Regions from separate parts of the Kitasatospora sp. NPDC058032 genome, predicted to be linked through region 1. Evidence: riboswitches for the same ligand, from Rfam matches in the RefSeq annotation. Region 1 holds a riboswitch; each other region holds the start of a gene.
What was found. A riboswitch is a leader RNA that binds a small molecule or an ion and turns the genes downstream of it on or off. The one in region 1 is predicted to bind cyclic di-AMP.
Positions count from the first base shown of each region.

Region 2: linked by a shared signal. The riboswitch ahead of ACFVUH_RS05010 (NlpC/P60 family protein) and the one ahead of ACFVUH_RS36185 (peptidoglycan DD-metalloendopeptidase family protein) in region 1 are both predicted to bind cyclic di-AMP.
Region 3: linked by a shared signal. The riboswitch ahead of ACFVUH_RS10180 (transglycosylase family protein) and the one ahead of ACFVUH_RS36185 (peptidoglycan DD-metalloendopeptidase family protein) in region 1 are both predicted to bind cyclic di-AMP.

Region 1 is NZ_JBHVRK010000045.1:18,688-28,400, forward strand. Features, by position in the region: gene ACFVUH_RS36150 (hypothetical protein) at 239-1,384, shown strand; gene ACFVUH_RS36155 (GNAT family N-acetyltransferase) at 1,391-1,840, opposite strand; gene ACFVUH_RS36160 (hypothetical protein) at 1,878-2,612, opposite strand; gene ACFVUH_RS36165 (sensor domain-containing protein) at 2,743-3,471, opposite strand; gene ACFVUH_RS36170 (GNAT family protein) at 3,597-4,169, opposite strand; gene ACFVUH_RS36175 (hypothetical protein) at 4,213-5,169, shown strand; gene ACFVUH_RS36180 (hypothetical protein) at 5,354-5,803, shown strand; gene ACFVUH_RS36185 (peptidoglycan DD-metalloendopeptidase family protein) at 5,874-6,743, opposite strand; cyclic di-AMP (ydaO/yuaA leader) riboswitch at 6,756-6,914, opposite strand; gene ACFVUH_RS36190 (YiaA/YiaB family inner membrane protein) at 7,158-7,448, shown strand; gene ACFVUH_RS36195 (alpha/beta fold hydrolase) at 7,570-8,397, shown strand; gene ACFVUH_RS36200 (TetR/AcrR family transcriptional regulator) at 8,445-9,014, shown strand; tRNA gene ACFVUH_RS36205 (tRNA-Ile) at 9,088-9,161, opposite strand; gene ACFVUH_RS36210 (SpoIIE family protein phosphatase) at 9,392-9,713, shown strand, end outside.
Region 2 is NZ_JBHVRK010000002.1:460,156-469,868, reverse strand. Features, by position in the region: gene ACFVUH_RS05040 (aminotransferase class V-fold PLP-dependent enzyme) at 1-1,356, shown strand, start outside; gene ACFVUH_RS05035 (Lrp/AsnC ligand binding domain-containing protein) at 1,373-1,654, opposite strand; gene ACFVUH_RS05030 (rhomboid family intramembrane serine protease) at 1,651-2,472, opposite strand; gene ACFVUH_RS05025 (hypothetical protein) at 2,675-2,938, shown strand; gene ACFVUH_RS05020 (NYN domain-containing protein) at 3,073-4,590, shown strand; gene ACFVUH_RS05015 (NlpC/P60 family protein) at 4,801-5,844, shown strand; cyclic di-AMP (ydaO/yuaA leader) riboswitch at 6,190-6,346, shown strand; gene ACFVUH_RS05010 (NlpC/P60 family protein) at 6,357-7,577, shown strand; gene ACFVUH_RS05005 (NlpC/P60 family protein) at 7,826-8,890, shown strand; gene ACFVUH_RS05000 (hypothetical protein) at 9,127-9,713, shown strand, end outside.
Region 3 is NZ_JBHVRK010000005.1:27,006-36,718, forward strand. Features, by position in the region: gene ACFVUH_RS10155 (hypothetical protein) at 1-387, shown strand, start outside; gene ACFVUH_RS10160 (protein kinase) at 384-2,024, shown strand; gene ACFVUH_RS10165 (MazG family protein) at 2,136-3,173, shown strand; gene ACFVUH_RS10170 (SDR family NAD(P)-dependent oxidoreductase) at 3,228-3,653, opposite strand; gene ACFVUH_RS10175 (cytochrome P450) at 3,862-5,148, shown strand; cyclic di-AMP (ydaO/yuaA leader) riboswitch at 5,385-5,528, shown strand; gene ACFVUH_RS10180 (transglycosylase family protein) at 5,534-6,463, shown strand; gene eno (phosphopyruvate hydratase) at 6,709-7,995, shown strand; gene ACFVUH_RS10190 (septum formation initiator family protein) at 8,146-8,658, shown strand; partial or broken gene ACFVUH_RS10195 (DUF501 domain-containing protein) at 8,630-9,157, shown strand; gene ACFVUH_RS10200 (Ppx/GppA phosphatase family protein) at 9,307-9,713, shown strand, end outside.

The DNA.
Region 1 (9,713 bases):
CGATGCCCCTGATCGTGGGCACGGACGCCGCGGAGCAGCCCGCGGGCCGTCTGCGTTCCCGAACAGTCCCACCGCACCCGTTCCGTGCGGGTGTGTCCGCGCTCCGCGCGGGGCATCAGGCCCTCGGCATCGGGGGCGTCCCCGCTAGAGTCGGCGCGCGCTCCGCAGGGGCGGGGTGCGGCACTGGGGGTGGTGGGCGATGGCGACGGCGAATCGGCGGACCGGCGGACCGGCGGTCGTGCGAACGGCACAGCGGGCGGCGGCCGGGATGCTGCTGGGCTCGGGACTGGTGGGCCTGGTGCTGTTCTCGCTGGGGCGGCCGCACCCCTGGCAGGCACTGGGCGGCGGACTGGTGGTGGCCTGCGCGGCGACCCTGGTCGGCGGCGCGCTGGGGTTCCTGTTCGGGGTGCCCCGGGTGCGCGGCGGCTCGGGCGGCACGGGAGCCGCCGGGGCCGGTGAACCGCACGGCTCGTACGCGCCGAACACCAACCTCGAACAGGTCTCGGACTGGCTCACCAAGGTGCTGCTGGGCGTCGGGCTGACCCAGCTCGGCTCGCTCGGCGAGCGCTTGGACCGGCTCGGGACGGCGCTCGCCCCGGCCCTGGGCGGCGGCGCGGGCACGGCACCGTTCGCGGCCTCGCTGGTCCTCTACTTCCTGCTGCTCGGCTTCCTGGCGGGCTGGCTGCTGACCCGGCTGGCGCTGCCGCGGGTGCTCTCCGACGCCGACCAGGCACTGGACCTCTTCCTCGCCGGGCAGGACCGGGACCGCAAGGGCGACAAGGTGGGCGCCGACGACCTGCGGATGCGGGCGATGCAGCACCTGGGCCTGGTCGGCTCCAGCCCCGGGAAGCCGGACGACCTGCCCGGCTCGATGCTGCCGGCGGACCGGGTGACCGGGCCGGAGCGGGTGGTGGCCGAGGTGCGGTCGACGGCCCGGCGGTCGGCACTGACGGCGTCCCGGGTGCGGGAGCTGTTCGCGGACGGCTCGGAGGGACGGCGGGTCCAGGCGCTGGCCCTGATGCAGGGCGATCCGGCGCTCGCCGACCTGCCGAGCGTGCTGGAGGCGATCGAGCACCCGCGCTCCGGGTTCGAGCAGTACCACGCGCTGCTGGCGGCGCGCGGGCTGATGTCCGGGCTGCCGGCCGAGGAGGCCGGGCGGCTGCGGGACGCGGTGGCGGGACGGCTGATGGCGCCGGACGGGATCCCGTACGGCTCGGACCGGAGCTGGCTGGCGGAGAAGATCCTCTCGGGCCTGGAGGCTCCCGGGCTCGTGCCGCGCCGACCGGGCGGAACGATCCCGGCCCAGGCACCGGCCCAGGCACCGGCCGCGGCGACGGCACCGGCGACGGCACCGGCGGCGCAGGCCGGGGAGCCGCGGGACTGACGGGGCCTACAGCGGGAAGCGGAGTTCGGGCCGGTCCCAGCCGATCGGCGGCCGGGCCGGGAAGGTGCCGACCCGCTCGGCGCCCATCCGCAGGTAGAAGGCCTCGGCGGGCGGGTGGGAGACCACCCGGACGGCGCCGTCGACGCCGAGGGCGTGGGCGCGGTCGAGCAGGTGGGTGATGAGCCGGCGGCCGATGCCGAGGCCCTGTGCGTCGTCGGCGACGAACATGAGGTCGAGCTCGGCGGGGTCGGTGATCAGCGCGTAGAAGCCGAGCAGGTGGTCGTCGGCGGCGCGGACCGCGAGGTGGACCTCGTGCCGGGCCAGGTACTCGGGCGTCACCCGGTAACCGGCGATCATCGGAGCGTAGGCGCCCCGGTAGGCGGAGCAGTCCTGGATCAGGGCGGTGAGCCGGTCGGCGTCCGAGGCCTCGGCCGGCTTGATCATCGTCTCGGTCATGGCCGGTCAGTATAGGGGTGAACCTATCAAGTGGCCATTACCCATGGGGGGCGACCCGGTGCAGCACCAGCACCCGCTGGGCCCGGCCGCCCCGGTCGACGGGTGGCACCACCCGGATCTCGCTGGCGATCCGGCGCTCGCCGAGCGCACGGCGGACGGCGTCCATCCCGGCGGTGCGGCGCCCTTCGCCGTCGTACAGCGGGTGGACCCGGACCTCGCCGCCGGGGGCGGTGACCCGGACCAGTTCGAGCAGCGCGGCCAGCTGCCGCTCCGGTCCGAACAGCTCGGGGTAGGCGAAGACCAGGTAGCCGCTCAGGGTGAGGGCGAAGGTGCCGTCCGCGAAGGGGAGCCGGGGCAGCTCGGCCGCGACGTACTGGCCGGGGTGGGCGGCGCGGTCGGCGGCGAAGAGCCGGCGGGCCCGGTCCCAGCCGCGCAGGTAGTGCTCGGGCCGGCGGTGCCGGCGGGCCGGGTAGAGGTCCGGGCGGGCCGCCATCGCGGCGGCCATGGCGGCCCGGGCGGCCAGGGCGCGGGCGGTGATCTCGTCGGCCGGCCGGGCGTACACCGGGTCGGCGGCGATCACCCGGCAGCCGAGCGGACGGGCCTCGGCGGCCAGTGCGGCGGCGCCGCCGGGGCAGTCCAGCAACGGGCCCGGCAGGGCGGCGATCCCGGCGCGGGTGAGGCCGAAGAGGCCGCGGTACTCGTCCAGCGGGCGGGAGGTCACCAGGGGTGCTGACGGGACCGCGGCCGCGGCGCGGGCGGTCCGGTCGGCCATCGCCGCCATCCGACCACGGGCCGGCGGCGCCCGCACCCTGAGCCCTCCGGGCGGGGCGCGGGGCGCGGGGCCGGATGCGGGCGTCGGATGCGGGCGTCGGATGCGGGCGTCGGGCGCGGGGCGGGGAAGGTCAGCGGCCGAGCAGGCCGCGGGCGGCGAGGCGGTTGACGTTGGTCAGGCCGCGCACCAGCTGCGGGGTCAGGAAGACGAACAGCATGCCGACCAGGCAGACTCCGGCGATCTGCAGCGGCGACTGGATGTAGTACTCGTGCCGGACGCCGTCGTCGCCGGTGAAGTCGAAGAGCCGGTAGCCGGGCCAGTCGACGTAGCGCGGGAACACCCAGTGGTAGACGGGGTAGAGCGCGAGCGTCCAGCCGACACAGAGGAAGACCAGCGACACCGCCATGCTGAGGATCGCCCACGGCAGCATCACCACCTGGTGGAGCACGGCCTTCCAGCCGGCCGCGTCCGCGAGGCGGGCGGTGATCGTGCCCCAGGCGCCCGGCCGGACGGCGCGGACCGGCGCCGGGGCGGGCACGTCCAGGGCCAGCAGGCCGCGCACCCGGGCCCGCTCCAGCCCGCCGAAGCCGCGGGCAGTGGCGGTCAGCGCGGCCAGCACCGGCAGGCCGAGCACGGTGACGACGGTGCCGAGGCCGAGCGAGAACAGCACGACGGCGACGGCGAAGCCGACGACCGCCAACGGCAGGCCGGTCAGCGTGTAGCCGATCTCGCGGTAGAAGTAGGAGGTGAACGGGGCCCGCCAGGCGTACGGCGGCTCCTCGATGCGGCGGGCGACGGTGCGGCGGTCGCCGCCGTCGTACGCGTCGTACTCGTCGCGCTGCATGCTGTGGGTGCTCATGGCCGGCTCTCGGTCCCTCGGGTCGGTCGCGGTTCGGGCTCGTGGGGTCTGTCCTGCTGACTCCCCAAGCCTGTCAAAGCGCGCCGCGGCGGAACATCCGGCTCCCCGGCGAACCGGGGGTGGGGTTATCCCCCGGTCACCGGCTCGTCGTCGGCGAGGAGCGCGTACTGGTAGGCGTCGCGCCAGCCGTCCCGGCGGCGGTAGTCGTGCCGGACCCGGCCCTCCAGCCGGAAGCCCGCCCTGGTCAGCACCCGGATCGAGGCGGCGTTGTCGACGTCCACCCGGGCCTCCAGCCGGTGCAGGCCGAGCGGACCGAAGGCGAGCTCCCGCAGCAGGCCGACCAGCTCGCCCGCGTAACCGAGCCCCCAGACGTCGCGGCGCAGGGCGTAGCCGAGGTGGGCGGCGCGGTGGGGGACGAGACCGAGCGCGGCGTTGCCGATCGGGACGGCGCGGGCCGGGTCGTCGGCGTCGGCGAGGCGGGTGACGGCCAGCCGGTAGACGTCCCGGTGCTCCTTCTCCGCCTCCTCCACGAACTGGGCGACCTGGTCGGCGCAGGTCTGCGGATCCCACGGCGCGAAGGGGAGGTAGCGGGTGGCCTCCGGGTCGCCGAACACCGCGTGCAGCGCGTCCACGTCCTCCGGGGTGTGGTGGAACTCGCGGACGGCCAGCCGGGGACCGGTGAGTCGGACGGGGACCATGGCTCCCGACTCTACCCCCGACCAGCGGTTACGGTTCGTGGTTATGGAAGACGAAGACCTGCGGCTCGCCCCGCGCACCAAGGCCGCCGAACTGCTCGCCTGGGCGGAGGCGACGGGCCACCGGCCGGTCGCCGAGGCCCCGCTGCGGGCGGTGCTGGCGCTGCTGGAGCTGGGCGGGGGCAGGATGCACGACGGCTGGCCCGAACTGACCTCCGCCGCGGTGGAGCACCTGCTGTACGAGCGGCTGTACCTGTACGTCCAGCCGGAGCCGGGACAGGACCCGCTGGCGTACGGCGCGGCGGTGCGGCTGCTGGTCGACCACCAGCGGGCGGCGAAGCGGCTGAACGCCAAGCGGCAGGAGCGGCTGCACGCCGAGGCCGAGTGGCAGGGCGAGGTGGCGGCCGGGCTGCTGCGCCGGGCGGACCTGGTGACCTGGCCCCGGCTGTACACGCTGCTGCTGCGCGCGGACGGGGTGGACACCGGCGACGAGGCGGCGGTGCGGGCCTGGCTGGAGGGGTTTCGGGAGCTGACGCCGCAGGAGCGGTCGGCGGCCTTCGCGGCGCTGGAGGCGGACGGGCTGCTGGACCCGGTGGACGACGGGGGCTGGGACGGCGGGGCCCGGGCGCTGGCGGTCGGGATGGCCACCGACGGCGCGCGGCGGCTGCTGGAGCAGGGGCTGATGCAGCGCAGCTACCGGAACCTGGCGGAGCTGACGGCGCTGGGCCGGCCGATGCCGCAGGAGCTGGCCGGGGACTTCGGGGCGTTCGAGGAGGCCGCGGTCGAGGCCGCGCTGGAGCTGGCCGGCGGGTGGACGGTGCCGGGGCTGCCGCGGCTGCTGGTGGAGGAGTTCCCGGAGCTGGCGCCGGAGCCGGGGCAGGCGGAGATCGACGCCTACCTGGCCGGGCTGGAGCCGGCGGAGGACCCCGAGGGATTCGAGGGATTCGAGGGGCCTGAGGGGCCCGAGGGGCCGGAGGGGTACGAGGGACCCGAGGCGGAGTAGCGACGGCAGGGCACGACCGTGGATTCGAGCCACCGAGAGGTCAATTCCGGTACTCCTCAAGGGATTCGGGGCCGGTCAGGAGTGATGGATCGGGTGCGGTGGAATCATCCGACATGTGAGGCGTGACATATCACACGCGCTCCACGGCTCCTCCTGTCACCGTTTTCGAAGGAGAAAAACCCTGATGAAGCGTTTCGTCGCAGTCCTGGCGGCCGGTACCGCGCTGTCCTCGCTCGGTGTCGCGGGTGCCGCCCAGGCCACCGCGCAGACCACCGGCACGACGGCGAGCACCACGACCACCTCGACCACCACCTGTGCCGACGGCCCCGTCGGTGTACTCCGGAGCCAGGTCTGCGTCACGATCGACGGCACCGGCGTGACGGCCGGCGGCTACACCTCGCCGACCCGTTCCGACTGGACCGCGCAGTCCGCCTCGTACACCCTGACTCTCGGCGTCGTCGGCGGTGCCTCGCTCGGCACCGACACCGGGAGCGGCATCCTCCCGCCCGGCGGGCGCGGCTTCGGCTACCTGGCGGCCACCGCGCCGTGCGGCTCCACCGTCACGGCCACCCTCACGACCACCACCTGGGGCTACGGAACGACCGCGACCGTCACCGCGCCCGTCACCTGCTGATCCCCGACAGCACCCCGCCCCGCCGGATCGCGTCCGGCGGGGCGGGGTGCTCAGGGTGTCCGGGGCAGCGTCAGGGGGTGACGCCGCGCTGCTCGAACCAGCTCTCCGGGTCGACGGGGGCGCCGCCGCCGGGGCGGACCTCGACGTGCAGGTGCGGGCCGGTGACGTTGCCGGTCGCGCCGACCTTGCCGATCTGCTGGCCGGGGACGACCTTGCCCGAGCCCTTGATGATCGAGGAGAGGTGGCAGTACCAGATCTCGGTGCCGTCGGGCAGGGTCTCGACGATCCGGTAGCCGTAGGCGCCGGCCCAGCCGGCCGAGGTGATGGTGCCCTGGCCGACCGCGTAGACCGGGGTGCCGGTGCCGGCGGCGAAGTCCAGGCCGGTGTGCAGGTGGGCCCAGTAGCGGGCGCTCTGGCCGTAGTGGGCGGAGAGGTTGTAGTCCCGCACCGGCAGCTTGATGGCGGCGAGCTTGGCCTTCTCGGCCTCCTCGGCGACCCGCTTGGCCTCCTCCTGCTGGGCGACCTGGGCGGCGCGCTTGGCCTCGGCCTCCTGGGCGGCCTGGACGCGGGCGTTCTCCTCGGCCGCGGTGCGCTGGCTGTCGGCCTGCTGCTGGATGCGGGCGGCGAGCGCGAGGCCGGGGTCGGCGGAGAGCGCGACCGGCAGTTCGTCGGGCGTCTCGACGGCGGGAGCGGCGGCCGGGGTGGCGGAGGCGAAGCCGGTGGCGCCCAGGGTGGCGGCGACGGCGGTGACGCCGAGCAGCGGAGCGGTGCCGCGGCCCTGCCGGGGCATCCGGTGCCGGCTGGTCTCGGCGGCCGGCGGAGCGGTCTCGTCGGCGGGGCCGCCGAACGGGCCCTGCCCGGTGAACGGGCCGGGGTGGTCGAGCAGCTGGGTACCGGCCGAGGAACCGGACGGGTGTGCCGGGGTATGCGTCGACGCCACGGAGGCGCGCTCCTTTCCTTCCTTCGCGCCTACCGGGTTAGCTGACGGGTTCGGAGCAGGAAGGTCTCCTACGGCCGGGCCTGAGCCTGGCCGATTCACCCCAAGGAACGTGGTTCCCCGGCTCCCTGGCCTGCCCGAAGGCCGGCCGGCGGGATTAGGCGACGGCGCACGGTGCCGTCTGGGTACGGCGTTGCGACCGCGCTGCGTTATCAAACGTTAATCCGAGAGGCCCCCGATTCCAAGCCATCCGTTGGTGACGACCGATACGGACCGGACACCACGCGGTCCGGTGGGCGATTTGGGACGTTTGATGACAACTGACACTACCGAACGTGTCAGGACGTCAACGAACGGCCCCTCACTTGAGTACGCCTACTCATGTGCGGCCGGGCGCCGCGCGGCCATCCTGACGCCATGAGCGCACCGATGCAGTCCCGCACCACGCCTGCGTACTACATCCAGGCCGTGCTGTCCTTCACCCTCTCCGGCACCGCCCTCGGCGTCGGGATCGCCTTCCTCCCGGTGGAGCCGTGGACCCGGGCGTTCCTCGCCCTCGGCCTGCTCTACACGATCACCTCGACGTTCACCCTCTCCAAGGTGGTCCGGGACCGGCAGGAGACCTCCGAGCTGGTGACCCGGGTCGACCAGGCGCGGCTGGACAAGCTGCTGACCGAGCACGACCCGTTCAAGGTGGAAGGCGTCTGACCGGTCCCGCCGGCGGGACCGGTCGCACGGAAAACGGTCGATAGCTTGACGGCTAAGGCTATTAGCCTTAGCTTTATGGCTATCGGCACGTCGCCGACGATCCCGCCCCAGGAGGCTCCCCATGAACGGCACCCTCGCCCCCGTCACCCGCCACCTCGACCTGCCCGGCGGCCGGATCGCCTTCGACGACACCAAGCGCGGCGAGGGCGCTCCGGTCGTCCTGCTCCCCGGGATGCTCGACAGCCGGGCCGCCTACCGCCACCTGCGCCCGCTGCTGGCCGCCGCCGGCCGCCGGGTGATCACCATGGACCTGCGCGGCTTCGGCGAGTCCTCGATCCTGTGGGACGACTACTCCCCCGCCGCGATCGCCGGTGACGTCCTCGCCCTGCTGGACCACCTGGGCATCGACCGGGCGGTGCTGGCGGGCAACTCCTACACCGGCGCCAGCGTCGTCAAGGCCGCCGGGGACGCCCCCGAGCGGGTCGCCGGCATCGTCCTGATCGACGCCTTCGTCGAGAACGTGCCGCCGGGCGCGCTGCAGCGTCTGGTGGTCGGCGCGATGGGCGCGCTGCTGGTGCGCTCGCCCGCGTTCTGGGGCCTCTACCACCGCAAGGCCGCCTACCCGGGCCCCAAGCCGGCCGACCACGAGGAGTACGTGGCCGGGCTGGTCGCCGCGATGCGCACCCCGGGCCGCCGGACCGCCACCCGCGGCTATGTGCGCGGCGACTCGGCGCCGACCGGCTGGACCGCCGCCGTGCGCTGCCCGGCGCTGGTGGTGATGGGCGCCGAGGACCCCGACTTCTCGAAGCCGGAGCTGGTCGCCGACCGGCAGGCCGCCGCGCTGAACGCGCGCAAGGTGATGATCGAGGGCGCGGGCCACTACCCGATGGCCGACCACCCGCGGGCGACCGCCGACGCCCTGCTGCCCTTCCTCGCCGACCTGGCCTGAGCACCACCGGCCGTCCCGCCCCTCCCCCCCCCGCTAGGAGAACCGCTGTGCCCCGAGTCGGACTGACCCCCGAGCAGGTCGTCGGCCACGCCCTCGCCCTCATCGACGAGCAGGGCCCCGAGGCCCTCACCCTGGCCGCCGTGGCCGCCCGCGCCGGGGTCGCCACCCCCTCGCTGTACAAGCACGTCAGCGGCGGCCTGGCCGAACTGCGCCGGCTGGTGGCCGTCCGGGTGACCGAGGAACTGGCCGACCGGCTCGCCGATGCCGCGCTCGGCCGCAGCGGGGACGCCGCGGTCGCCGCCGTCCTGCGGTCGTACCACGCGTACGCCACCGAGCGCCCGCACCGCTACGCCGCCCTGCCGCAGGCGCCGCAGCCGGACGCGGACCTGGTCACGGCGGCGGGCCGGCTGGTCGGGGTGATCGTCGCGGTGCTGCGCGAGTACGGGCTGGAGGGCTCCGAGGCGATCCACGCCGCCCGCACCTTCCGCTCGCTGGCCCACGGCTTCGCCGCGCTGTCGACCGGCGGCGCCTTCCAGCTCGCCGAGGACCTCGGGGAGACCCAGGAGCGCATGATCACCGTGCTGACCGCCGGCCTGCGCGGCTGGCCCCGCCCCTGAGCGGCGCCGGCCGGGGGGCCGGGGAACGCCGAAGGGCCCGGAGCGGGATCGCTCCGGGCCCTTCGGGGTGGTGTGGGGCTAACAGGACTTGAACCTGTGGCCTCTTCCTTATCAGGGAAGCGCTCTAACCGTCTGAGCTATAGCCCCGTACCGTCCGACCCGCCTGCACGGCGGCACGTCGTACGGAGAAGGGTACCGGACCCGGAGGGGGTGCCCGTACCCCGGCCGCCCCGCTGCCCGTACACGGCTGTCCGCTTGCCGTACACCCGCCGATCGGGCACCACGGAGAGCGCCGTTCACCCCACGCCTCACTCGCTTAAGAAATAAGGTATTAAGAATTAACTGCCCCATAAGGAACCGGAGAGGCCGGCCGTCCCGTGGACCCGCGCAGCAGCCCCACCGCGCGCAGTGCCATGCGCTGCGTCCGATTACTGCTCGGCTGCACCAGCGCCGCCGAACTGCTCGGCACCGTGCTCGCCGAGGGCCCCGGCTGGATCACCGGCGAGGGCTCGGCGCTCTACCTGCTGGACCCCGGCGGCATGCTCCGGCTCACCGCCTCCCACGGCCTGCCCGACTGGGCCCACGAGCGCTACAGCGTGGTCGACCCGGCCAGTGAGCTGCCCGCCGCGATGGCGCTGAAGCTGCGCCGCCCCTATCTGCTGAGCCCCGAGCGCACCAGCGTCGACTACCCCAACCGCA
Region 2 (9,713 bases), on a different contig from region 1:
CACACCTCTCTCTGCACCCCCCTCGCCGTGCTCGGCCACGACGTGCAGGTCCCGCTGGCCAACGGCGACAGGGTCGGCTACGCGGCGCTCGACTACGCGGCCAGCTCCCCGGCGCTCCAGCGGGTCTGGGACGACGTCGCCGCCTACGCCCCGTACTACGGCAGCGTGCACCGCGGCGCCGGCTACCTGTCGCAGCTCTCCACCGACCTGTTCGAGCAGAGCCGCCGCACCGTCACCGAGTTCCTCGACCTGCGCGAGGGCGACCAGGTGGTCTTCACCCGCGCCACCACCGACTCGCTCAACCTGCTGGCCGGCGCCGTCCCGGCGGGGACGCAGGTGTTCGCCTTCGAGACCGAGCACCACGCCTCGCTGCTGCCCTGGGCGCACGCCGGTCTGGCCGTCACCTACCTGCGCGCCCCCCGCTCGCACGCCGAGGCGGTCGAGGCCTTCGACGCCGCGCTGGCCGCCTCGCCCGAGGGCCCGAAGCTGCTCTGCGTCACCGGCGCCTCCAACGTCACCGGCGAGCTCTGGCCGGTCGCCGAGCTGACCCGCACCGCCCACCGGCACGGTGCCCGGGTGGTGCTGGACGCCGCGCAGCTGGCCCCGCACCACCGGGTCTCGGTGCGCGAGCTGGACGTCGACTGGATCGCCTTCTCCGGCCACAAGCTGTACGCGCCGTTCGGCGCCGGGGTGCTGGCCGGCCGGGCCGACTGGCTGGACGCGGCCGACCCGTACCTGGCCGGCGGCGGCGCCACCCGCACGGTGGCCCGGGAGGCCGACGGCTCGGTGGCCGTGCAGTGGCACACCGGCCCGGCCCGGCACGAGGCCGGCTCGCCCAACGTCATCGGCGCCTACGCCATCGCCTCGGCCTGCCGGGCGCTCACCGAGGCCGGCTTCGACGCGCTGGAGGCCCGTGAGCGGGCGCTGGTCGCGCGGCTGAAGGCCGGGCTGGCCGAGATCCCCGAGGTCCGGGTGCTGAACCTGTTCGGCGCGGACTCGGACCGGGTGGGCGTGCTCTCCTTCGTCGTCCGGGGCTGGAACAGCTCGCACTTCTCGGCCGCACTGTCCGCCGAGTACGGCATCGGGGTGCGCGACGGCCTGTTCTGCGCCCACCCGCTGGTCCGCACGCTGCTCGGCGACGAGGAGGCCGCGCCCTCGGAGTGCGGCGCGCCGGAGCCCTCGCTGCCCGGCGAGCGCAGCCTGAACGCCATCCGGGTGAGCTTCGGTGCGGGTACCCCGGACGAGCACGTGGACCGGTTCCTGACCGCCGTCCGCGAGCTGGTCACGGACGGCGCGGCCTGGACCTACCGCAACGAGGGCGGCCGCTGCGTCGCGGACACCCGCCGGGAGGGCTGAGGCCCCGCCGACGGCGCTACTCGTCCAGACCGATCGAGAAGGCCGCTTCCAGGTCGTGCTGGGAGTAGGTGCGGAAGGCGATCTGGGTCTCGGTGTGGGCGACACCCGGGACCTTGTTGAGCCGGCCGGGAATCACCTCGGCGAGGTCGTCGTGCCGGCCCACCCGCACCATCGCGACCAGGTCGTAGCCGCCGGTCACCGAGTAGACCTCGCTGACGCCCTCGATGGCGGCGATCGCCTCGGCGATCTCCGGGATGCGGTCGACGCTGGTCTTGATCAGGACGATGGCGGTGATCACGGTGGCGTACTCCTTTGTGAGGTGCCGCCAGCGTATCGGGCGGTCCGGGGCCGGCGCCCGGTCAGGGTGCAGGCGTAGAGGAACCCGGCCGCGAAGCCGATCACGTGCACCAGGTACGCCACGCCGGGCCCGGCGGCGTGCACCGACCACCACTGCAGGGCGAACCAGAGCCCGAGCACCAGCCAGGCCGGGAAGCGCAGCGGCAGGAAGAGCAGCAGCGGGACGAGCGTGGTGACCCGGGCCCGCGGGTGGAAGCGCAGGTAGGCGCCGAGCACGGCGGAGATCGCCCCGGAGGCGCCGATCAGCACCCGGGTCGCGTCCGGCGAGTGCGCCTCGGCCAGCGCGAAGCCGTAGGTGGTCAGCGCCCCGGACGCCAGATAGAAGAGGAGGAACCGGGGGCGCCCCAGCCGCCGCTCCACGGTGGGGCCGAAGACGTGCAGGAAGAGCAGGTTGCCCAGCAGGTGCAGCCAGCCGCCGTGCAGGAAGAGCGCGCTGAGCACGGAGAGCGCCGGGTGCTTGCCCGGGGTGGGTGCGGCCGGGCAGCCGGGCACCGGGTCGGGGGCCTCGGCGAGCTGGCCGGCGGTCAGCGGGCGACCGGTCAGCAGTTCGGCGGGGACGGCCCCCCAGCGTTGCTCGTAGCGCTGCTCCGCGCAGACCCGGGCCCGGCCGTGGCCGTAGAGCGGGTTGAGCCCGGCGGCCGGTCCGAGCAGGAAGACCGCGGTGTTGAGCGCGATCAGCGCGTAGCAGACGGCCGGTGCGGCGGCGGCCGGACGGCCGAGGCGCGCGCCGGTGCGGTCGGGGAGGACCGGGAGGGCCATGGGCCCCAGCATCCCTCCGGCACGCGGCGCCCACCGTGCGGTTACGGCAGGTGGGCTACCCGGTGCGGGCCGGTCGGCCGGTGGCCGTGAAGGTTGCCCCAGGCAATAGGCTTGGGGCGGGCAATCCCGCCTCCCGCCGCCGACGCCGGGGCTCCGGGGGGAGCGCCTGAGCCCACCCAGGGACCACCCGAGAGGACCCCCGATGACCGTCCCCGCCCTGACCGCCGAGACGCGCTGGCGCTGCACGCTCTGCGGCAACCTGACCCGCTTCGACGTGACCCGGACCGCCCGGGTGACCGAGTTCCTCCACTTCGACCTGGCCGGCGAGTCGAAGGTCGAGGAGACCCAGGTGCTCAGCGAGACCGTCGAGTCGGTGCGCTGCCGCTGGTGCAACGCGGTGGACCAGGTCGAACTGGTCGCCCGCCCGGGCGCGGCCGACGGCGCCGAGGGCTCCGAGCAGGCCTGACCGCCTGATCCGTGCGGCGGGCGGTGCGGGGCATGGCCGACCGCCGCACAGGACAATACAGAGAGAACGCACGAGTGTGACGGGGGCGGCGGCCGGGGGCCGTACCCCGCTGGACCAGGATCGGAGCCGAGGACGTGGTGGACGCAGCGAAGGAGCCCGGCGGGCCGCAGGGGCGGCAGCCCGCTGTGGACGCGCGGACGCCGGACGCGGCAGGGGCCGCCCCCTCCGGTACCGACGCCCCGGCCGAGGCGGCCGCCGGCGAGGAGTCGGGCGGCGGTGACGAGCCGGCGGCAGCCGTCGACGGGTCGGCCCGGGACGTCGCGGGCAGCGCGACGGGCGGCGCCGAGACCCTGGACCGACCGCTGCCCGAGGGCGTGCGCCGGCGCGTGGTGGGCCTGGCCTCCGACGCGCTCGGCGGGCTGCCGCTCGCGGAACTGCCCCAGTCGCTGCGCCAGTACGCCAAGTTCACCCCCGCGCGCCGGGCCAAGTACGCGGCGACCGCGCTGGCGGCGGCGCTGGAGGCGGAGCCGGCCTTCCGGTCGCGGATAGCGGAGCGGCTGCGACTGGGCCAGCCGGACCTGGTCAGGGCCCTGGAGTCGGGCACCGTGCCGGGCGCCGCGGACCCGATGGACGTCGCGGCGGCCGCCTACCTGGTGCGCTCCGCGGGGTGGAGCCGGCTGGTGGCCGAGGCCGGCGAGGAGGCCGAGCGGGCGGGTGCCGAGGGCGCGGCGGCCGAGGCGGCCCGGCTGGTGGAGAAGCTGCAGGCCGAGCTGGCCGAGGTGCGCTCGGCGGCGCGCGCCGACCTGGACCGCCAGCGGGCCGAATCGGAGGACGTCCGCCGGGAGGCGGATTCGCTGCGCCGCAGGCTGCGGTCGCTGGAGAGCGACACCCGGAGGGCGCAGGCGGAGACCCGCAAGGTGGCCGCCGAGCTGGAGGCGGTCAGGGCGCAGGCGGCGGCCGAGCGGAACACGGCGGAGAGCGAGGCGCGCCGGCTGCGGCACCGGGTCACGGAGCTGGAGAACGCCGCCGAGCAGGGGCGCCGGTCGGCCCGTGAGGGGCGCGGCGTCGAGGACATGCGGCTGCGGCTGCTGCTGGACACCGTGCTGCAGTCGGCGCAGGGGCTCCAGCGGGAGCTGGCGCTGCCGGTGTCCCAGATCCGCCCGGCGGACCTGGTGGAGGCGGTGGAGCCGGGCTCGGCCTCGCCGCACGACGTGGCGCGGCGCGGCCTGGCCGAGGACGATCCGGCGCTGCTGGACCAGCTGCTGGCGATCCCGCAGGTCCATCTGGTGGTGGACGGCTACAACGTGACCAAGACGGGCTATCCGACGCTGCCGCTGGAGCAGCAGCGGATCCGGCTGCTGGGCGGGCTGGCGATGCTGGCGCAGCGCACCCAGGCGGAGGTCACCTGTGTGTTCGACGGCCAGGACCTGGACGTGCCGGTGATCATGGCGCCGCCGCGCGGGGTGCGGGTGCGGTTCAGCCGGACCGGGGAGACGGCGGACGAGCTGATCCGCCGACTGGTCCGGGCGGAGCCGCAGGGGCGCCCGGTGGTGGTGGTCTCCACCGACCGGGAGGTCGCGGAGGGCGTGCGGAAGGCCGGCGCGCGCCCCGTCGCATCGGTCCTGCTGCTGAACCGGCTGGCCCGGCCGTAACCGCCCCCGGGCGCGAGCAGGCCGGCATGACGGCTGGTCAGCGCCCTGATGGCAATGTTGTGCGAGTTCTGTGAAGTCAGATCGGCGGCGCGGGTTCACGCGATCGGGGGAGTGGCGCGAATCGTGGATCTTCACTAGGGTCTGGCGTCAAACCTATTTTCCGGATTCTCACCCGTTCGGGTGAGGCCATTGGAAGAAGGAGCCGGTCCCTTGGCCTCCCACCGCCGTCCCAAGCAGCCGAGCCGCGCGCGGGTCTCCGTGCTCACCGCTGCCGCTGCGACCGCGGTCGCTCTCTCCGCCCAGGTCGCCGCCCACGCCGCGCCCAGCCCGTCGCCCAAGAAGGACGACGTCAAGGCGCAGATCGACCAGCTGCAGGAGGAGGCCGAGCAGGCCACCGAGCGGTACAACGGCGCCAAGGAGCGCGCCGACCAGCTGCGCAAGCAGGCCGACCAGCTGCAGGACCAGGTGGCCCGCGGCCAGGAGCAGATGACCCAGCTTCAGGCCGGGCTGTCCGAGGTGGCGGGCGAGCAGTACCGCACCGGCGGCATCGACCCGTCCGTCCAGCTGATGCTCTCCTCGGACCCGTCCGGCTACCTGGACAAGGCCTCCAGCGTGCAGCAGGCCAGCTCCAGCCAGGCCGAGGCGCTCAAGGGCCTGCAGGACCAGCAGCGCCGGCTCGACCAGCAGAAGACCGAGGCGGCCGCCGTCCTGGCCTCGCTGGACACCACCACCAAGGACCTGAACCAGTCCAAGGCCGAGGTCAACAAGAAGCTCAAGGAAGCCCAGGACCTGCTGAACTCGCTGAGCGCCGCCGACCGCGCCGCGCTGAAGACGGCGCAGCAGCAGGCCGACCGCGCCTCGCGCGGCAACGAGCGCACCGACCTGGGCAGCCTGCCGCAGGCCAGCGGCATGGCCGGCGCCGCGGTCTCCAACGCGATGGGCAAGCAGGGCTCGCCGTACGTCTGGGGTGCCACCGGCCCGAGCAACTTCGACTGCTCCGGCCTGATGGTCTGGGCGTACGGGAAGGCCGGCGTCTCGCTGCCGCGCACCTCGCAGGCGCAGGGCAACTACGGCTCCCGGGTGCCGTCGCTGGCCGAGGCCCAGCCGGGCGACCTGATCATCTACCGCGACGACCGCAGCCACGTCGGCATGTACATCGGCAACGGCATGGTGGTGCACGCGCCGCACACCGGTGACGTGGTGAAGGTGATGAAGGCCGATGCCATGAAGATCAACACGATCCGCCGGGTCTGACGGACCGGCACGACACGCCCGGGGCGCCCGCCGAGGGCCCCTGTGATCAGCGCCACCTCCGCACGGGGGTGGCGTTGGCGTTTCGCCCACCCGTTCGGCCGTCTGACGGAAAATGATCAGCCGGACGTGGATGGTTGGTCACGGTCGGTCATATTCACAAAAGAACTTGGGCATTCTTCCGGCTTTTTTCTGACAAGGATTTGAACGGATCACGGATCTGTTACTAGGGTCGTGACTCGAACCACGCACAGTCGATCACCCAGCCTGGGTGGCGGCGGGGTTCGCCGCCGAGTTCGCGAAGCAGTGGGACGGGGCCTTCGGGTCGCCCGTTCGAGTGAGGACCCAGCAGTCGGGGGGCCCGCTGTGGAGCGGAGCCGGGGAACCACGTTCCTCCGGGGTGAATCGGCGCCAGGCCGGCCGCGCGAGCGGCGGGTGAGGCGTCGTAGGGCACGCTTCCGCCCGAACCCGTCAGCTCACCCGGTAGGCGGATGAGGAAGAAGGAGTCCGCCTTCGTGGCGTCCCATCGTCGTCCCAAGCCCGCCGGCCGCGCCCGTGTCTCGATCCTGACCGGGGTCGCCGCCGCTGCCGTCGCCCTCTCCGCGCAGTCCGGCGCCCACGCCGACCCGGCGCCGACCAAGGACCAGGTCAAGGAGCAGGTCGACCAGCTCAACGAGCAGGCCGAGGTCGCCACCGAGAAGTACAACGGCGCCCAGGCCAAGCAGCAGGAGCTGCAGAAGCAGGTCGCCGAGCTGCAGGACAAGGTGGCCCGTCAGCAGGCCTCGGTGATCGAGGCGCAGGGTGGTCTCTCCGAGATCGCCGGCGAGCAGTACCGCACGGGTGGCATCTCGCAGACCGTCCAGCTGATGCTCTCCGCCAGCCCGGACAACTTCCTCAGCCAGGCCGACGCCCTGAACCAGGCCGGCTCCACCCAGTCCGGCGCGCTGAAGGAGCTCCAGGAGCAGCAGCGCAGGCTCGACCAGGACCGCACCGAGACCCAGGCCAAGCTCGGCGAGCTGGAAGCCACCACCCAGCAGCTGAAGTCCTCCAAGGAGGAGGTCCAGGGCAAGCTGCAGAAGGCCCAGGACCTGCTCAACACGCTCACCGAGCAGGAGCGTCAGGCCATCCGCGCGGCCGAGGAGAAGGCCGCCGCCGAGGCGAAGGCGAAGGCGGACGCCGCCAAGGCCGAGGCCGCCAAGGCCGCCAAGGAGAAGGCCGACGCCGAGCGCGCCTCCCGGGACAACAACCGCAGCAACCTGAGCGCGCCGTCCTCGGGTTCGTCGAGCTCCTCGGGTTCGTCGAGCTCCTCCGGCTCGTCGAGCTCCTCGACCGCGTCGGCCCCGGCCGCCGAGGCCGCCAAGCCGGCCGCGCCCGCCGCCAACGGCTCGCGTGCCGCCGCCGCGATCGCCGCCGCCGAGAGCAAGCTCGGCTCGCCGTACGTCTACGGCGCCACCGGCCCCAACTCCTTCGACTGCTCGGGCCTCACCGGCTGGGCGTACGCCCAGGCGGGCGTGTCGCTGCCGCGCACCTCGCAGGCGCAGGCGACCGCCGGTACCCAGATCGGGTCGGACATCTCCAAGGCCCAGCCCGGAGACCTGGTGATCTTCTACGGCGACCGCCACCACGTGGGCATCTACGTGGGCGGCGGCCAGGTCATCCACGCCCCGAAGCCGGGCGCGTCGGTCCGCTACGAGTCGGCCTCCAACATGCCGGTCAACACCATCGTGCGCCTCTGACCCACGGTCGGCAGGCTCCTCGGGCCCGGTCCCCCGTGCGGGGGACCGGGCCCGAGGCTTTCCCCGGCCCGACGGGGTGCTCGATCCACGAACCGATCTGACGTCCGATTAGTGTCTGAATATTCGGGTTCGGAGGGGTTTGGAATCGGTTGCCCGGACTCGCTAACGTCTGCCACCGGACGCCCGCTTCGACCGCCGCCCGTCCCGGCGCGGCGGCGGGCCGGGCCCAGGATCGGAGCCGACGTCGCATGGCCGTGCACCGCCGTTCCCCGCTGTCAGGTGCGCACGCGCTCGCCCGGGCGCTGGTGTTCACCGCGGCGGCCACCACCGCGCTCGGCGTGGCGACGGGCGGCTGCGCCCAGGCCGCGCCCGGCTCGCCGGACGGCCCGGCCGACCGCAAGGACGTCAAGGCCCAGGTGGAGCAGCTCTACGACGAGGCCGAGCAGGCCTCGGAGCGCTTCAACGCCGCGCAGGAGGCCCAGCAGAAGCTCCAGTACGAGACCGGGACGCTGCAGCAGCAGATCGCCGTCGCCCAGGACGAGCTCAACCGGCTGCGCGGCGACCTCGCCACCGTGGCCGGCGCCGAGTACCGCGGCGGCGGGATGACCCGTACCGTCCAGCTGATGCTCTCCACGGATCCGGAGGGCTACCTCTCCCGGGCCCGCACCCTCGACCAGGCCGCCGAGCGGCAGAACGAGACCCTGCACGAGGTGGTGGGCCGTCAGCGGGTGCTCGACCAGCGCCGGGCCGAGGCCACCGCCAAGCTCGCCGAGCTGGAGCAGACCCGCAAGGCGCTGGCCGAGAGCAAGCAGCAGATCCAGCAGCGGCTCGCCACGGCGCAGCGGCTGCTCAACAGCCTCGGCACCGCCGAGCGCGCCCGGCTCGCCGCGCAGGACGCCCGGGACGCCGAGCAGCGCGTCACCCGCGGCACCGACCGGCTGGACCTCGGCAGCACCCCGCCCGCCTCCGAACGCGGCGCCGCCGCGCTGGCCGCCGCGGTGCGGATGATCGGTTCGCCCTACGTCTACGGATCTGCCGGGCCCAAGGCGTTCGACTGCTCCGGTCTGATGTACTGGAGCTGGCGGCAGGCCGGAGTGACCCTGCCGCGCACCTCGCAGGCCCAGGCGTACGCCGGGCAGCGGGTCAGCCTCTCCGAAGCGCGGCCGGGAGACCTGGTGATCTTCTACCGGGACATGCACCACGTCGGGATGTACGCCGGCGGCGGGGTGGTCGTGCATGCCCCCTACCCGGGTGCCAAGGTCCGCTACGAGAGCGTCGGCACGATGCCGGTCGCGGGGGTGATCCGGCTCTGAGCCGCCCGGATCCCGCCGTCGGCCGCCTGCCGTCGCGGCGCACCGCCCTGCTGCTCGCGGCCGGCGGGCTGGCCCAGCTCTCGCTGCCCGGGGCCGGTCCGGCGCGGCCCGCCGCCGCGGCCTCGGACGAGCACGCCGACGTCCTGGCGCTGCTCGACGGGCGGGCCCGGGCGCTGACCGCGGGACCGCCGGAGCTGCCGCTGCGGGCCGGGTACCGGAACCTGCTGCTCGGCCCGGTGGACCCGGCCGGCCGGTGCGCCGCCACCGCCGAGCTGACCGTCGAGGTGACCGGGTACGACCGCCTGCCGGTGGTCCACCCGCGCCGGCTGGTCCTGGCCCGGTCCGCCGCCGGCTGGCGGGTCGAACGCGAGGAGGGCGCGGGCGGGCCGCCGCCGCTGTGGGACCTCGGCGCCGTGCGGGCCGCGGCCGGCGCCCGCTGTCTGGTGCTCGGTGTGCTCGGGGCGGACGCCTCGGGCGCGTCCGACCCTGCCGCCCTCGCCGGGCTCGCCGCCGTCGGCGACCGGGCGGTGACCGCCGTGGAGGCCCTCTGGGGCACCGCCTGGGCCGGCCGGCTGCTGCTGGAACTGCCCGCCACCGGTGAGCAGTTCACCCGGCTGCTGGCGGAGGAGCGGTCCGGCTGGTCCGGTATGGCCGCGGTCACCGTGGCCGCGCCCGGCGCGCCGCTGAACGCCCCGGCCGACCGGGTCCTGGTCAATCCGGACACCTACCCGGGCCTGAGCGACTTCGGCCGCCAGGTGGTGGTCACCCACGAGGCGGTGCACGTGGCGACCCGGGCCGACACCAGCGCCTGGACGCCGCTCTG
Region 3 (9,713 bases), on a different contig from region 1:
CTGCTGATGGACCGCCAGGCGGTCTGGTCGGCGGCCCGGCCCGGCCGGCAGCCCGTTCCGGCCGGCTCCTACGCGCCGCCGCCCGCCGGGTACGGCTACCCGGCGCCCGCCGCCCCCGTCCAGCCGTACCCGGTCGCCCGGCCGTACCCGCAGCCCGCGCAGCCCTACCCCGCCGCCCAGCCGTACGGGAGCGCCGCCCCGTACCCGCAGACGGCCCGGCCCTACCCGGTCGCAGACTCCCACCCGTCGGCCATCTCGCACCCGCCGGTCCGCGCCGCGGGTCCCGGCCCCGCCACTCCCGCCACTCCCGCCGGCCCCGCCACCTCCGACGAGCTGCGCGAACTCGGCGAGCTGCTGCGCCGTCAGGCCCGCGAGGACCGCCCGTGACCGCCGCCCGGGTGATCGGCGGCCGCTACCACCTCACCGAGAAGATCGGCCACGGCGGCATGGGCCAGGTCTGGGCCGGCCGCGACGAGCGGCTCGCCCGCCCGGTCGCGGTCAAGCTGCTGCGCACCGACCACCTGCTCGCCGCCACCGGCGCCACCGGCCCCGCCCGCGCCGGACACCTCGGCCCCGGCGACGAACTGCGCCACCGCTTCCTGCGCGAGTGCCGCACCACCGCCGCCCTCGACCACCCGGGCCTGGTCACCGTCTTCGACGCGGGCGAGGACGGCGGCGAGCTGTACCTCGTCATGCAGCGCGTGCCCGGCGTCAGCCTGGCCGACCTCATCGCCGAGGACGCGCCGTTCCCGGTCGAGCGCGCCGTCTCGGTGGCCGCCCAGCTGTGCGCCGCACTGGCCGCGGTCCATGCCGTGCCGGTCGTCCACCGGGACCTCAAGCCCAGCAACGTGATGGTCCGTGAGGACGGCCGGACCGTGCTGCTCGACCTCGGCATCGCCACCGCGATCGATCCGACGGCCACCCGCCTCACCCTCACCGGCGTCCCGATCGGCAGCCCCTCCTACATGGCGCCGGAACAGGCCCTGTCCGCCACCGTCGACCCGCGCAGCGACCTCTACGCGCTCGGCTGCCTGCTGCACGAGATGCTGGCCGGCGAAGGGCCGTTCCGCGCCCCCACCGCCCTGGGCCTGCTGCGTCGGCACGTCGACGACCCGCCGGTGCCGCTGCGCGAGCTGCGCCCGGACGTGCCGGCCCCGCTGGAGCGGCTGGTCCTCGACCTGCTCGCCAAGCGGCCGGAGGACCGCCCGGCCGACGCGCAGGCGGTGCACGAGCGGCTGCTTCCGCTGCTGCCCGCCGCCCTCGCGGTGCCGCAGCCCCGGTACGGGTCGCTGCCCGATCCGGCCCGCCCGTACCGGCACCCGCTCCAGCCGCAGCCCCGGCCGGCGGGCGCCGCACCGGCCGCGTCGGCCCGGGTGGCGCCGCCGTTCCTGATGGCCGCGGTGCCGAACCCGCCCGCCGCCGCGCCGCCTCCCGCGGTGCCCGTCGCGGCGGGGGAGGACTTCGCGGCGGCCTGTGCCCGGCTCTCCGACCTGGTCGACGCGGGCCGACGGGCCGAGGTGCTCGACCTCGCCGCCCGGCTGCTGGCCCGCGGCCGGTCCGAACTCGGCGACGGGGCGGCGATGGTCCGCACCGTCCGCACCATCTACGCCCGCACGCTGCTCCAGGAACGGCGCCACCACGAGGCCCTGCCGGAGTACCGGCTGCTCGCGGCCACCGCCGAGGGCGGGCCGCACGGGCGGCGGGCGCTGGAACCGCGCTACCGGGCCGCCGAGTGCCTCGAACAGCTGGGGCGGGGCGCGGAGGCGCTCGCCGAGTTCCAGTCCCTGCACGCGGTGTGGCCGGAGAGCGAACCGGAGCGGCTGCTGGACCTCCGGGAGCGGATCGGCGTGCTGCTGGCCTCGCTCGGCGAGACGGAGGCGGCCTGGTCGTGGCTGCTCCAGCTGCTCTTCGACCGCGAACGCCGCGAGGGGCCCCACCACCCGGCCGTCCGCCGTCTGCGCCGGACCCTCGACACCCTCCAGCCCCACCGCACCGCCGCCACCCCCTGGCCCCCGCAGGGCTGACCGGGGGCGAGCGAAGGGCGGGGCCGCACGGGCGGGGCACGCACCGGGCAGGCCGCGGCGGGCGCACAAACCGGGGGGCGGGGCCGCGGGCCGGGCGGGTAGGTTCGGGGTGTGACGACGAATCCCCCGGGTGCGAAGCTGATCCTCCTCATCACCACCCACCGGGTGGCCCCCGGTCTGCTCTCCTGGCCCGCCTGGGAGGCGCTGCGGTCGGCCGGCCGGGTGCTCGCCGCCGACCCCGCCCACCCGCAGCTGCCCGCCGTGACGCAGGCCGGCGTCGAGGTCCGGATCGTGACCCCCGGCTCCGCCCCCGCGCTGGCCCGGCTGCTCACCGGGGCCCCGGCCGAGCTGCCCGCCACCGCCGGCCCGACGGTCTGGCTGGGCAGCCCGGACGGCGACCCCGGGCTGACCGACGCGCTGGCCCGCCTCGCCGTCGAGCACGCCGGCGAGGTGCCGGAGATCGAGGTGCTGCCCGGCTCCTACGACCTGCCGGGCGCGCGGCTGCTGGACCTGGTCTCCGTGATGGACCGGCTCCGCTCGCCGGGCGGCTGCCCGTGGGACGCCGAGCAGACCCACGCCAGCCTGGTGAAGTACCTGGTCGAGGAGGCCTACGAGCTGGTCGAGGCGATCGAGGAGGGGGACCGCGACATGCTCCGCGAGGAGCTGGGCGACGTCCTGCTCCAGGTCTTCTTCCACTCCCGGATCGCCGAGGAGCACCCCACCGGCGCCTTCTCGATCGACGACGTGGCGGGCGACATCGTCGACAAGCTGATGTACCGCCACCCGCACGTGTTCGGCGACGCCGAGGCGAGCGGTTCGGCCGAGGTGGAGGCCAGCTGGGAGGCGCTCAAGGCGGCCGAGAAGTCGGAGCGCGAATCGGTGCTGGACGGCGTGCCGGCCGGGCTGCCCTCGCTCGCGTACGCGGCGAAGCTGGTGTCCCGGGTGCGCCGGGCCGGATTCGCGGGCGTGCCGGACGAGCCCTACGAGCTGCCCGCCGACCTCACGGCGGAGTCGGCGGGCCGGCTGCTGCTCGCGGTGGCGCAGCGCGCGCACGATGCCGGCGTCGACGTCGACGCCGCCCTGCGGGCCGCGGCCCGCGGCTACCGGGACGCGGTGCGCGCCGCCGAGGGCCTGAAGCCGGAGGAGTAGCGGTCACGCACCCGGGTACCCCACCCCGGGCGGCCCCACCCGGACGGCGGCGCCTCAGACGGCGGCGACGTCCTCCACCGGACGGCGCTGCGCCGGGACGACGACCTCCCCGATCGCCTCGCCGACCAGGGCGACGAGTTCGGCGAGCCGCTCCAGGTCGAGGTGGTCGGGCAGGTCGGAGAGGGAGACGATCCGCTCGCCGTCCGGCCCGGCCACGCAGAACAGGTCGATCGGGCCCAGGTGCTTCTCGGCGGTGTCGACCAGCGCGGCGACGTCACTGGGGCGGCGGACGTCGCCGCAGACGCCGACGACCGGGCAGCCCGGCCGGTCGAGCTCGGTGGCGAGGTCCTCGGCGACCCCGACCTGCTGGTCGGCGATCAGCACGCCGGCGGCGCCCGCCGCGGTGAGGCGGCGGGCGAGGTCCGCCCCCGACCCGCCGGCGAGGACGGTGATCACGACGACCGAACCGGTGACCCGCATGGCCTTGCTCCTCCCTGTGGGCGGCTCCGCACCGTCGCCCACGGACATCTTGCGGAGGATCGTAGGCAGGTCCTGACCCTCCGCAACAGGAATTACCCCTCAGGTGACCAGGCTCACGCCTGCCACGCGGAAGGGCTTCGCCCGGTGCCCCGAGAGCCCCTGTGCACGCCGTGCGGTCACCGGGACACGCCCGGGATACCGTCGACCCATGCCAGCTCAGCCCGCCTCCGCCCGTCCGCCCCTGTTCACCTGGGAGTTCGCCGCCGATCCGTACCCCGCGTACGCGTGGCTGCGCGAGCACGAGCCGGTGCACCGGACCGCCCTGCCGAGCGGGGTCGAGGCGTGGCTGGTCACGCGGTACGCGGACGCCCGGCAGGCGCTCGCGGACAGCCGGCTCTCCAAGAACCCGGTGCACCACAGCGAGCAGGCCCACCGCACCGGCCGGGTCGGCATCCCGGGCGAGCGCCAGGCCGATCTGATGACGCACCTGCTGAACATCGACCCGCCGGACCACACCCGGCTGCGCCGGCTGGTGTCCAAGGCGTTCACGCCGCGCCGGGTGGCGGCCTTCGAGCCGCGGGTGCAGCAGCTGACCGACCGGCTGATCGACGGCTTCGCGGCGCGCGGCTCGGCCGACCTCATCCACGAGTTCGCCTTCCCGCTCCCCATCTACGCGATCTGCGACCTGCTCGGGGTGCCGGCCGAGGACCAGGACGACTTCCGGGACTGGGCCGGGATGATGATCCGTCACGGTGGCGGCCGGCGCGGCGGGGTGGGGCGCGCGGTGAAGCGGATGCGGGCGTACCTGGCCGAGCTGATCCACCGCAAGCGGGCCGACCTCGGCGACGACCTGATCTCGGGGCTGATCCGGGCCAGCGACCACGGTGAGCACCTGACCGAGAACGAGGCGGCGGCGATGGCCTTCATCCTCCTGTTCGCCGGTTTCGAGACGACGGTCAACCTGATCGGCAACGGCGTGTACGCGCTGCTGCGCAACCCGGGCCAGCGGGCCCTGCTCCAGGAGTCCGTCGGGCGCGGCGAGAGCGCGCTGCTGGAGACCGGGATCGAGGAACTCCTGCGGTACGACGGGCCGGTGGAGCTGGCCACCTGGCGGTTCGCGACCAGTCCGCTGACCATCGGCGGGGTGGCGATCCCGGTCGGCGACCCGGTGCTGGTGGTGCTCGCGGCGGCGGACCGGGACCCGGCGCGGTTCGCCCACGAGAACACCCTGGACCTGGCCCGCGCGGACAACCCGCACCTGGGTTTCGGGCACGGCATCCACTACTGCATCGGCGCGCCGCTGGCGCGGCTGGAGGGGCGGGCCGCGCTGGCCACCCTGCTGACCCGGCTGCCGGACCTGCGGCTGGCCGCCGACCCCGACGACCTGCGCTGGCGCGGCGGTCTGATCATGCGTGGACTCCGTGAGCTTCCGGTGGAATTCACGCCGGAGAAAGCGCAGCTCGGAGCGGTTCCGGAGGCCGGTTCGGGGAGCTGACGAACCAGCACAACCGGCTGATGGGGACTCTCCGTTGCCCACTTTCAGGGGGTCTGAACCATCCTCAATCCGGACATACCGCCTCGGTTGGTAGGCAATCAATCACATGACGTGATGTTGATGTGATATCTGCGATATGAGCTTGTGATTGCTCTGAAGATCTGTCTACTCTCCGTGGAGTTCGCAGCTGCGAGCCCCGTGCGCGGAACGCCGAGTCCTGCCCGCCGCACCACGGGAAACCGATCAGAACCCTGGGCAGGGGCGGGGGACCCAGGTTTTGCGCCGTCTCCCACGGCTAGGGGTGAAGCCGCCTCCGCGCGGCCGGGCCACCTCCCGGTCCGAACCCGACAGCTCACCTCGCAGGCGTGCGGAGAGGGACCTCTTCATGCTGTTCGTTGGAACCGGTCGTCACCGTCGCCGTACCCAGGCCGAGAAGGCCATCGCCGTCGCCGGTGTCGCCGGCGTCGGGCTGGCGATGCCCATCCTGAGCGCCACCGGCGCCTCCGCCGCCCCGGCCTCCACCTGGGACGCGGTTGCCCAGTGCGAGAGCGGCGGCAACTGGAGCATCAACACCGGCAATGGCTTCTACGGCGGCCTCCAGTTCACCTCCAGCACCTGGAAGGCGTACGGCGGCACCGCCTACGCGCCGCAGGCCAACCAGGCCTCGAAGGGGCAGCAGATCTCGGTCGCCGAGAAGGTCCTCGCCTCGCAGGGCCCGGGCGCCTGGCCCGTCTGCTCCCAGAAGGCGGGCCTGACCAAGGGTGGCGCCCCGGCGGCGGTCGACACCTCGACGGACGCCAAGCCGGCCGCCCCGAAGCCGCAGGCCCAGCAGCAGACCCCGAAGCTCGCCGCCCCGAAGCCGGCCGCCACGCCGCAGGCCCAGCCGCAGCAGCAGGCCGCCAAGCCGCAGGCCCGCCAGTACGCGCCGCAGAGCGCCCAGCAGACCCAGCAGGCCCCGCAGCAGACCCAGCAGCAGGCCCCGCAGGCGCCGGCCTTCTCCGGCAAGGCCGGCTGGGACGCCGACGCCAAGGTGTACTGGTACCAGAACAACGGCGCCTGGTACTGGACCAGCCACCAGAGCGTCTACCAGCAGTACGCCGGCCAGCCGGCCGCCCAGCCCGTCCAGAGCGCCCCCGCCGCGCAGCAGCAGTCGGCCGGCCAGGGCTACACCGTCCGGTCCGGCGACACGCTCGCCGGGATCGCCACCACCCAGGGCGTCTCCGGCGGCTGGCAGGCGCTGTACGACGGCAACCGCGGCACCGTCGGCGGCGACCCGAACCTGATCGTCCCGGGCCAGGTCCTGACCCTCGGCTGACGGCCGGTCCGATCCTGCGGACGGACGGAGGGGGCCGATCGGTCCCCTTCGTCCGCATCCGGACCCCGCAGGTCGGGCAACCAGGTGAACTACCGGTGGGTAGCACGGCCACACGCTGAGACGGAACCGAGGTCGACGTGGCCCGGACAGCCCGTGCGGTTAGGCTCTGGTCGTAACGACTCCGCAATCGTCCGGCCGACTGCACCCCACCGTCAGCCGAACCTGCTTCCGCTAGGAGATGCCTCGTGCCGTCCATCGATGTCGTCGTCGCTCGTGAGATTCTCGACTCGCGCGGCAACCCCACGGTCGAGGTCGAGGTCGGCCTCGACGACGGCAGCACCGGCCGTGCCGCCGTCCCGTCGGGTGCTTCCACCGGTGCCTTCGAGGCGCTGGAGCTCCGCGACGGTGACAAGAACCGCTACTTCGGCAAGGGCGTGGAGAAGGCCGTCCTGGCCGTCATCGAGCAGATCGGCCCCGAGCTGGTCGGCTACGACGCCACCGAGCAGCGCCTGATCGACCAGGCCATGCTCGACCTCGACGCCACCCCGGACAAGTCCTCGCTCGGCGCGAACGCCATCCTGGGCGTCTCGCTGGCCGTCGCGCACGCCGCCTCCGAGGCCAGCGACCTGCCGCTGTTCCGCTACCTGGGCGGCCCCAACGCGCACGTCCTGCCGGTCCCGATGATGAACATCCTCAACGGCGGCTCGCACGCGGACTCCAACGTCGACATCCAGGAGTTCATGATCGCCCCGATCGGCGCGGAGTCCTTCTCCGAGGCCGTCCGCTGGGGCGTCGAGGTCTACCACACCCTCAAGGGCGTGCTGAAGGAGCGCGGTCTGTCGACCGGCCTGGGCGACGAGGGCGGCTTCGCCCCGAACCTGGACTCCAACCGCGAGGCCCTGGACCTCATCGTCGAGGCCATCCAGAAGGCCGGCTACGTGCCGGGCAAGGACGTCGCGCTGGCCCTGGACGTCGCCTCCTCCGAGTTCTACGAGGACGGCGCCTACCAGTTCGAGGGCAAGGCGCTCTCCTCCGCCGAGCTCATCGAGTACTACGCCGGCCTGGTCGCCGCCTACCCGCTGGTCTCCATCGAGGACCCGCTGGACGAGTCGGACTGGGACGGCTGGAAGGCCATGACCGAGAAGCTGGGCGACAAGGTCCAGCTGGTCGGCGACGACCTGTTCGTCACCAACCCGGCCCGTCTGGCCCGCGGCATCGAGACCGGCACCGCCAACGCGCTGCTGGTGAAGGTCAACCAGATCGGCTCGCTGACCGAGACCCTGGACGCCGTCGAGCTGGCCCAGCGCAACGGCTACCGCTGCATGATGTCGCACCGCTCCGGCGAGACCGAGGACGTCACCATCGCCGACCTGGCCGTCGCCACCAACTGCGGCCAGATCAAGACCGGCGCCCCGGCCCGCTCCGAGCGCGTCGCCAAGTACAACCAGCTGCTGCGCATCGAGGAGATCCTCGACGACGCCGCCGAGTACGCCGGCCGCGGCGCGTTCCCGCGGTTCAAGCACGAGGGCTGAGCCCGACCTGCGGCGCCCGGCCGGTATCGCCGGGACGCCAGGTAGCGCACGCCTGACCGGTGCCCCGCCGTTCACCCCGTAGGGTGGACGGCGGGGCACCGTCGCGACCAGGAGGGGACACCGCAGATGGCAGGCTGGAGGATCCCGGGCTTGGCGGCCCGGCCTCGGTTCACGAGCCGGGCGACCGTCCTCGTCCTGGTGCTCTGCTCCCTGGTGGCGATCCTCGCTTACCCGACCCGGCAGTTCATCTCGCAGCGTTCGGAGATCTCGGCGCAGCGCGCCCGGGCCGAGCACGCCCGGCAGCAGGTCGAGCAGCTGCGCCGGGAGAAGGCCCGCTGGCAGGACCCGGAGTACGTCAAGGCGCAGGCCCGCACCCGGCTGCACTACGCGATGCCGGGGGAGACCCCGTACATCGCGGTGGACCCGGCGGCCCAGGACGCGGCGAAGTCCGCGCTGGGTGCTCCGGCGCCCGCGGCGGGCCCGGCGGCCGGTCCGGCCGAGGCGGCCCGGCCCTGGTACGCCAGCGTCTGGGACTCCGTGGACGCCGCCGCCGCACCCCTGGCCGCTCCCGCGCCGGTGACCCCCGCCACCCCGGGGCAGCCCGCCCCTCCCTCACCACCCGCCCCCGCCCCCGCTGGAGACAGCTCCTCCCATGACCACTGAGAACCACCCCACCGTCTCCGACGAGGACGTCGCGGCGATCGCCGCGCAGCTCGGCCGGGTCCCGCGCGGCCTGCGCGGCGTGGCCCACCGCTGCCCGTGCGGCAACCCGGACGTCGTGGAGACGGCCCCCCGGCTGCCGGACGGCACGCCGTTCCCGACGCTGTACTACCTGACCTGCCCCAAGGCCGCCTCGCTGATCGGCACCCTGGAGGCGGACGGCGTGATGAAGGAGCAGAGCGCCCGGCTCGCCGAGGACCCCGAGCTGGCCGCGGCGTACCAGAAGGCGCACGAGGACTACATCGCCCGCCGGGACGCCATCGAGGTGCTGGAGGGCTTCCCGAGCGCCGGTGGCATGCCGGACCGGGTCAAGTGCCTGCACGTGCTGGTCGGCCACTCGCTGGCGGCCGGCGAGGGCGTCAACCCGCTCGGTGACGAGGCGCTCGGCATGCTGGAGGACTGGTGGGCCAAGGGCCCCTGCGTCTCCGCCGCCGAGGTCGCCGAGGCCGGCGAGCGGGTGGCCCGCAACCGGGCCAAGGAGCAGGACCACGCGGCCGTGATCGCGGCCAAGGAGCAGAAGACCGCCGATCGCGCCGCCAAGCGGGCCGCGCAGGAGTCGGACGAGGCGGACGAGGCGGGGGAGGCCGGCGCATGAGCACCACCCGGGTGGCGGCGATCGACTGCGGGACCAACTCGATCCGGCTGCTGGTCGCCGACCTGGACCCGCGGACCGGGGAGATCACCGACCTCGACCGGCGGATGATCATCAACCGGCTGGGCCAGGGCGTGGACCGCACCGGGCGACTGCACCCGGACGCGCTGGAGCGCACCTTCGCGGCCTGCCGGGAGTACGCCGAGGTGATCTCCGGCTTCGGGGTGGGCCCCGAGCGGATCCGCTTCGTCGCCACCAGCGCCTCCCGGGACGCCGAGAACAGCGCCGAGTACGTCGACGGCGTGCGGGCGGCCCTGGGCGTGGAGCCCGAGGTGGTGAGCGGGGAGGAGGAGGCGCACCTGTCCTTCACCGGCGCCACCAAGGAGCTCACCGGGGGTCAGTTCCC